2 linked regions of the Prosthecodimorpha staleyi genome follow. The protein of the gene in region 1 interacts with the protein of each later gene in a pairwise test. Links are inferred from orthologs where the notes say so. Each region holds a gene or a part of one and is shown in the gene's direction. Other genes may lie near its edges.

What was found. The genes of interacting proteins can lie anywhere in the genome.
Region 2: the proteins of KL771_RS12165 (region 1) and sufA interact in binary tests that used the Escherichia coli proteins (3 or more experiments, as listed by UniProt). The link is inferred for Prosthecodimorpha staleyi from one-to-one orthologs.

Annotation. Positions count from the first base shown.
Region 1 is NZ_JAHHZF010000005.1:325,458-329,554, reverse strand. Bases 585-3,441 are described here. They hold KL771_RS12165 (2Fe-2S iron-sulfur cluster-binding protein), read left to right. Parts: upstream 585-1,781; coding sequence 1,782-2,102; downstream 2,103-3,441. Other genes in these bases: KL771_RS12160 (NAD(P)/FAD-dependent oxidoreductase), read left to right, coding at 2,396-3,441; KL771_RS12170 (Hpt domain-containing protein), read left to right, coding at 1,290-1,688; KL771_RS12175 (hypothetical protein), read left to right, coding at 878-1,165. In the rest of the region: KL771_RS12180 (apolipoprotein A-IV repeat region-like domain-containing protein), read right to left, coding at 1-561; more of KL771_RS12160, read left to right, coding at 3,442-3,454; KL771_RS12155 (class I SAM-dependent methyltransferase), read left to right, coding at 3,480-4,097. UniProt on the Escherichia coli protein: Ferredoxin are iron-sulfur proteins that transfer electrons in a wide variety of metabolic reactions. Although the function of this ferredoxin is unknown it is probable that it has a role as a cellular electron transfer protein.
Region 2 is NZ_JAHHZF010000001.1:488,779-492,145, reverse strand. The notes cover bases 1-2,747. They hold sufA (Fe-S cluster assembly scaffold SufA), read left to right. Parts: upstream 1-1,064; coding sequence 1,065-1,430; downstream 1,431-2,747. Other genes in these bases: KL771_RS02070 (NnrU family protein), read left to right, coding at 2,653-2,747; KL771_RS02075 (competence protein CoiA), read left to right, coding at 1,520-2,461; KL771_RS02085 (SUF system Fe-S cluster assembly protein), read left to right, coding at 657-1,052; KL771_RS02090 (cysteine desulfurase), read left to right, coding at 1-585. Also shown: more of KL771_RS02070, read left to right, coding at 2,748-3,237. UniProt on the Escherichia coli protein: Is able to transfer iron-sulfur clusters to apo-ferredoxin. Multiple cycles of [2Fe2S] cluster formation and transfer are observed, suggesting that IscA acts catalytically.

The DNA of each region.
Region 1 (4,097 bases):
GCCAAGCCAGACGATCGAGGCGATCAGCGCGATCCACAGCGGCGTCTGCGAGGGCTTCTGGCCGAAGCGGTGGATGAGGTTGCCGACCGACTGGCGGTCGTCATTGGCCGGCGGGCGCGGGGAGGGGCGGGTCTCGGACGTGCGCGCCTCGGTCGGGCGCGGGGCGTCCGCGGCCCGTGCCGGTTCGGCGGCGGCGGACGGAGCCGCGGTATGGGGCGCCGGTGCCGCGGCGGCGGCGGACGGCATCCGGGTTGCGGCGGTACGCTCGGTCGCGGCCGGGGACGGCGGCGGCGCCTCGACGATCGCGGTCAGTTCCTCTTCAGGCGGCAGGGAATCCAGCGGGGAGCGCGCGCCGGTCGGGCGCGTGACCATGCGCTTGGTGACGGTCGGCTTGCGCTCGGGACGGGGTGGGGCGGCGGAGGCCGCGGGCGGAGCATCGATCGGCGTCGAGGTGGCGGGAGGCGAATCCTCCGGGCCGCCGAAATCCAGCTTCAGGGCTTCCTCGACGGCCGAAAGGGCGGCCTCGGCAGGATCCATCTGCTTGTTTTGATTGGTCGCCATCGTGATCTACTGCCTCGCGTCCGTACTCGGTACCCTCTGTCGGTCGCCGCCTCCATGGCCTTGGAGACTGACGACCGATCCCGCGTCGCTTCATGCACGACGTCGTATTCACCGGACAAGGCTTTGAAGAAACGGGGAATACCCCGATTCTCAAGCCTCCTCGTAAGTTGCCGCACCTTGATGGTAATATGTCATTAACGAAGTTGGAACCATTGGCGGGGGTTTTCCCTCATCATCGTTAACGGGGGCGGCCATGCCCAGGGGCAACCGGATTGATCCATTGCATTCCTTGAAAAAGCAGAAAGATGGCGGCCGCATGGGGACCGACGGGGCCGGGGGAAATCCGGGCGCGAAGGCGCCGGCGGCGCCGGGCCGGCCCAGTGCGAGCCAGCGGCGCTACCTGGAGCAGGGGCTCGGGCAGCCGGGCGGCAAGTTGCCGCTGTTCGATTCCGACGGGCAGGAGTTCCCGCACCGCACCATCCGCGCCTGTCTGGAAAAGGGCTGGGCAGAGCCGTGGTTCGACAATCCGATGAAACCGGACTGGGTGGTCGCCCGGCTGACCGCGGCCGGTCGGCGCGCGCTCGGCGGCAAGGCGGAGGGCTGAGCCGGTCGGTGGCCTCCACCTTTCCTTTACCGTATTGCGCGATCGCCTTCTTTCGGCAGCGGAATTTACGTCTCCTTGGCCTCTACGGGGCTTCTCTCGACGAGGATCGGCGGGAGAGCGGGCGATGAGAGATGGAGGCGATGTCGGCTTCGGAGCGGTTCGTCGGGACGCCGTCCGCCCGGTCGGCGGCGACGGCCGGCCCTTGGACTTCGCCCATCTCGACCGCATGACCTTCGGCAGCCGCGACCTGCAGCACGAAGTGCTCGGCATGTTCCTGGCGCAATCCCAGGCGCTGCTGGATCGCATCCGGTCGGCGGCCGATGCCGACAGCGGCCGCCGGGCGGCCCACACGCTGAAGGGATCGGCCCGCGGCATCGGGGCGTTCCGCGTCGCCCGGCTCGCCGAGGCGGTCGAAATGGCCGAGCGGGTCCCCGGCGACGCCGCGCATCTGTTCGGCGAACTGACCGCGGCCGTCGAGGCGGTCGATCGGGTGATCCGCCAGGAACTGGGGAATCGGGCCTAATCGGCCGCAGCGCCCTCGCGCCGTCTTGACCTTCCCGCCCGAGCCTTTATCTCGGGCGCTGCCCTTCCCCTGCCTCCCGAGCCCGAGATCCCGATGCCCAAGATCACCTTCATTTCCGCAGCCGGCGCCGAGCAGACCGTGGAGGCCGAGATCGGCTCCACCGTGATGGAGAATGCGATCCGCAACATGGTGCCCGGCATCGAGGCCGAATGCGGCGGCGCCTGTGCCTGCGCGACCTGCCATGTCTATGTGGACGAGGCCTGGTATGCCAAGGTCGGGGCGCCGGAGCCGATGGAAGAGGACATGCTGGACTTCGCCTACGACGTCCGCCCGACCTCCCGGCTGTCCTGCCAGATCAAGGTGACCGCCGCGCTCGACGGTCTCGTCGTCCGGACACCCGAACGCCAGGCCTGACCCGGCCGGATCGTGGGCACGGCCGAGCCGCCGGCCCCGATCCGGACGCCGCGGCGCCCCTTGCTGGCCATTGCAAGCCGTTGCAATCCATTGCCCGGCAATCCGGTGCGCGACGCCGTTGCGCAGGAGGTTCGCCGGTTGCGCAGCGCCGCGCGGCCGGGACTGTCCGAGCGGTGGTCTCAGGGGCGCGTGTTGTCGGCCCGCAGTCCTCCGCTCTGGCCCGCGCGGCCGAACCATCCTATAGGTCGGGTCCCAACCCGGCGGCGCGGCCGCCATCGCCCGGTCAGATGCGCATGTCCGAAACCATCGCTCCCGATGTGAATGCCTCCGACGCGATCACAACCGATGTCCTCGTCATCGGAGCCGGCCCGGTCGGCATCTTCGCGGTCTTCGAACTCGGCCTGCTCGACATGCGCTGCCACTTGGTCGACATCCTGGATCGGCCCGGCGGCCAATGCGCCGAGCTCTATCCGGAGAAGCCGATCTACGACATTCCCGGCTACCCGGTCGTTGGCGCCCAGGAGCTGGTCGAGAAACTGATGGAGCAGGCGCGGCCGTTCAGCCCGGTGTTCCACTATTCGCAGATGGTCGAGACGGTGGCGCGGCTGCCGGAGGGCGGCTTCGCGGTGACGACCGATCTCGGCACCCGGTTCCACGCCAAGGTGGTGGTGATCGCGGCCGGCGGCGGTTCGTTCCAGCCGAAGCGCCCGCCGGTGCCGGGGATCGAGGCCTATGAGGGGACTTCGGTCTTCTATGCGGTGCGCCGGATGGAGGCGTTCCGCGACCAGGACGTGCTGATCGTCGGCGGCGGCGATTCCGCACTCGACTGGACGCTCAACCTGCAGCCGATCGCCCGGAGGGTGACGCTGATGCACCGGCGCGACGAGTTCCGCGCCGCCCCGCATTCGGTCGAGCGGATGCGCAGCCTGGTCGCCGAGGGCAAGCTCGACCTGGTGTTGGGGCAGGTGACGGGCTTGGCCGGCGCCGACGGGCACCTGTCCGGCGTCCAGGTGAAGCTCAACGACGGCACGGCGCGCGAGATCGCCGCCACCCGCATGCTGCCCTTCTTCGGGCTGACCATGAAGCTCGGGCCGATCGCCGACTGGGGCTTGAACCTGCATGAGAATCTGATCCCGGTCGACACCGAGAAGTTCGAGACGTCCGAACCCGGCATCTTCGCGGTCGGCGACATCAATACCTATCCGGGCAAGCTCAAGCTGATCCTGTCCGGCTTCCACGAGGTCGCGCTGATGGCGCAGGCGGCGAAGCGCATCGTCGCGCCCGGCCAGCGCATCGTGTTCCAGTACACGACCAGTTCGACCAGCCTGCAGAAGAAGCTCGGCGTCTCGTGACCCGGGCATTGGCGAAGGCAGCCCGATGACGGATGTGGCCGCAGTTCCGGTCGATGGCGACGCCGCGACCGGTCCGCTTCTGCGCTTCCCGCGCAAGGGGCGGTCCTATCTGAAGGTGCTCGCCGAGGTTCACCGCCGCCGGAAGCCGCATCGCTATTTCGAGATCGGGGTCAATCTCGGCGCCAGCATGGCCTGCTTTGGGTGCGACGCCGTCGGCGTCGACCCGCAGATGGGCCGGGTCGCCAACGACTTCACGCGCGGCAAGTCGCGCCTCTTTCTGTTCCAGATGACCAGCGACGACTTCTTCGCCAGCGAGGATTTGTTCCGCTATCTGCCCGGCGGCTACGATGTCGCCTTTCTCGACGGGATGCACCAGTTCGAGTATCTGCTGCGCGACTTCATCAACGCCGAACGCTATGCCCATGCCGGCAGCATCGTCTTCCTGCACGACTGCATCCCGGTCAATGCGGAGATGACCGAGCGCCGGCCCAATCCGGCGGCACGGCGCGATCCCGTCTATCGATCGGCCTGGACCGGCGACGTCTGGAAGCTGATCCCGATCCTGCAGCAGTATCGGCCGGATCTGACCATGACGGTGCTCGACAGCCCGCCGACCGGACTGGTCGCCCTGACCGGCCTGGAC
Region 2 (3,367 bases), on another replicon or contig:
CAGGACCTCGGCGTCGACTTCTACGGCGTCACCGGCCACAAGCTCTACGGCCCGACCGGGATCGGCGTTCTCTACGGCCGGCGCGAACTCCTCGCGGAGATGCCGCCTTTCCTCGGCGGCGGCGAGATGATCCGCGACGTGACCAAGGAAAACGTCACCTACGGCGAGCCGCCGCATCGCTTCGAGGCCGGCACGCCGCCGATCATCGAGGCGGTCGGGCTCGGCGCTGCGCTGCGCTACATAGAGGATATCGGCCGCGCCCGGATTGCCGCCCACGAAGCGAGCTTGCGCGACTATGCCCATGAGCGGCTGTCGCAGATCAACCGCGTGCGCATCTTCGGGACCGCGCCCGGCAAGGGGGCGATCGTCTCCTTCGAACTCGAGGGCGCCCATGCCCATGACGTAGCGACGATCCTGGATCGCTACGGGGTTGCGGTGCGCGCAGGCACCCATTGCGCCCAGCCGCTCTTGCAACGTTTCGGCGTCACCTCCACATGCCGTGCCAGCATGGGCCTCTACAATACCCGCCTGGAGATCGACCGGCTTGCCGAAGCTCTTCAAAAGGCACATGATTTCTTTGCATGACGGATGGACGGTCCGGCATGCGACCGCGTGCCGGGCGGGAAACGAGACTGGACGGGCGAGGGCCGATGGCCATGGACGCAAGAGTGAACGACACCGAACCGCTCGGACAGCCGCCGGCTGCGCCGGAAAGACAGGCGGCGAGCGCGATTCCGGCCGAGGAACTGGAGCGCCTGACGACCGACATCATCGGCGCCCTGAAGACGGTCTACGATCCCGAGATTCCGGCCGACATCTACGAACTCGGCCTGATCTACAGGATCGATATCGACGACGACCGCAATGTCGATATCGACATGACGCTGACCGCTCCGGGCTGTCCGGTCGCCGGCGAGATGCCGGGCTGGGTTGAGAATGCGGTCAATTCCGTGTCGGGCGTCGGCGACGTGCGCGTGCGCATGGTGTTCGATCCGCCGTGGGATCAGGGACGCATGTCCGACGAGGCGCGCGTGGCGCTGGACTGGTATTGAGGGACGACATCCATGTTCGGATTGAAGGTCATCTCGCTCACCGACGCGGCCGCAGAGCGCGTCAAGGAGATCATGTCCGGCTCGGAGCGCCCGATCCAGGGTCTCCGGCTCGGCGTCAAGAAGGGCGGCTGCGCCGGCATGTCCTATACGATGGACTATGTCGAGACGCCCGATCCCAAGGACGACGTGGTCGACGAGAAGGGCGTGAAGGTCTTCGTCGATCCCAAGGCCGCCCTGTTCCTGCTCGGAACCACGATGGATTTCGAGACCAGCAAGCTGTCCTCCGGCTTCGTGTTCCGCAATCCCAACGAGGTTTCGGCCTGCGGCTGCGGCGAATCCGTCGAACTGAAGCCCGCCGAGATCGCCGGGACGCATTGACCCGGGGCACATTGACCGGGGTGCATTGACCTTGATGCATTGGCCGGTTCGGGCCGCGCGGCCCGGGTCTCGCCGTCGGGGGCGGTCGGATGCTGGTTGCCGAACGTGACGGCCTTCTGATCGATGCGGCGGCGGCGCGCCGCCATGACGGCTTCGTCTGCCCGGAATGCGGCCGGGCCTTGATCCTGCGCCGCGGCGACCTGAAGGTATCCCACTTCGCCCATTTGCCGCCGGTCGAGTGCCGGGAGGCACGCGGCGAGACGGAGGCCCACCACTGGGCCAAGGCGGCGCTGCGCGACGCCTTCCTTGAACGCCGCATGGAGGCGGAGGTCGAACGGCGGCTGGTCGGTGATCCGGCCGAGCGGCGGACCGACCTCGCCCTGGCCTTGCCGGGCGGCGGCATGGTGGCGATCGAAATCCAGCGCTCCGACCTGACCGTCGCCGAACTTCGCACGCGCACCGCCAGCTACATGCGCGCGTCCGTCCCGGTCCTCTGGGTCGGTCTCGTCGACGCCGCTCTGGCGGAACGGATCGCGGCCGGGCGGCCGGGAGCCGGGCAGTCGCCCGAGGGGCTGTTTCTGGATCGCCTGCCGCTGCCGGCCTGGGCGCGTTTTGCCGGCCGTCTGGCGTTCGGCCGCGGCGCCTGGCTCGATCCGGCCACCGGGGCGCTGTGGATCGGTCGGCAGGAAGTCGCCCGCCAGTTCGCCGCACCCTTCCGCCGCGGCGATCCCGAGACCGGATTCCAGGATGTCGGTGGCCGCTGGAGTTCGATGAAGACCCGCGTCGACCTGCGCCTGCATGGGCCCGTGCCGCTGCGGGACCTGATCGTGCGGGCCTCGCGCCGGCGGGCGGCGCGGATCGGCGGCATGGACCTGCCGGCCGGACCGATCGCCTGGTTCGACACCGAAGACGGTCTCGACGGCCGCATCGAGGCGTTCACGCGCGGCTACCGCGCCGCGCGGGCGGCCGTGCTCGGACGCCCCGGCGCCGCCGCGCCCGACCGGACGCGCGCCGGGCGTCCTGCGCCGTGAATGCGCCGGCCTTTTTTACGCCCGGCCGCATTGAACGGCCGGCCATGCTCTGCGACAACGAAACCGCCTCGCCTTTGGAATGCTTCCAGGGTTCCGGACCGTCGGAACGCAGGCCGGGTCACGCGCCAATCGCGTCTCCGGGCGGCGCGCCGGCCGCGGCTTCGCCCGGAAACGCTTGAGGAACCGCCGCCATGCCGATCCTGCTTCTCGTTCTGGGTCTCGTGCTCTTTCTCGGGGCCCATATGCTGCCGACCCGGCCGGCCCTGCGCGGCGCGCTGGTCGGCCGCTTCGGGCAGACCGGCTATGCCGGCCTGTTTGCGATCGCTTCGCTCGGCGGCCTCGCCCTGGTGGTCTGGGGCTATGGCGCGGCGCGGTCCTCCGGCCTGACCGGATCGATGGTGCTCTACGATCCGCCGGCCTGGACGCGCCATCTGGTCGCGTTGCTGATGATCCCGGTCTTCCCGCTGCTTGCCGCCACCGGGAGCACGTCGCGAATCCGCACGATCGTCAAGCATCCGATGCTGGTCGCCGTGAAGCTCTGGGCGGTCGCGCATCTGATCGCCAATGGCAGCGTCCCGGACGTGATCCTGTTCGGTTCGATTCTGGCCTGGGCGGTGGTCGACCGCATCTCGGTCAAGCGGCGCGGCGCCCAGACGCCGCCGGCCGTCGCGCGGTGGACGCAGCGCGACACGATCGCCGTGGTGGTCGGTCTCGCGCTCTATCTCGCCTTCGTGTTCCGCCTGCATCTGTGGCTGATCGGCGTCAGTCCGGTCTGACCGCAACCTGTCGGGTCGGTCGGGTGGGTGCGGACGCAAATCCGCCACGAAAAGGATCGAATCCGGCGCGACAGCAGGGAGGTCGGTTTTCGACCCGCCCGATTTGCGGGGATCGAGCCCTCCGGCTATG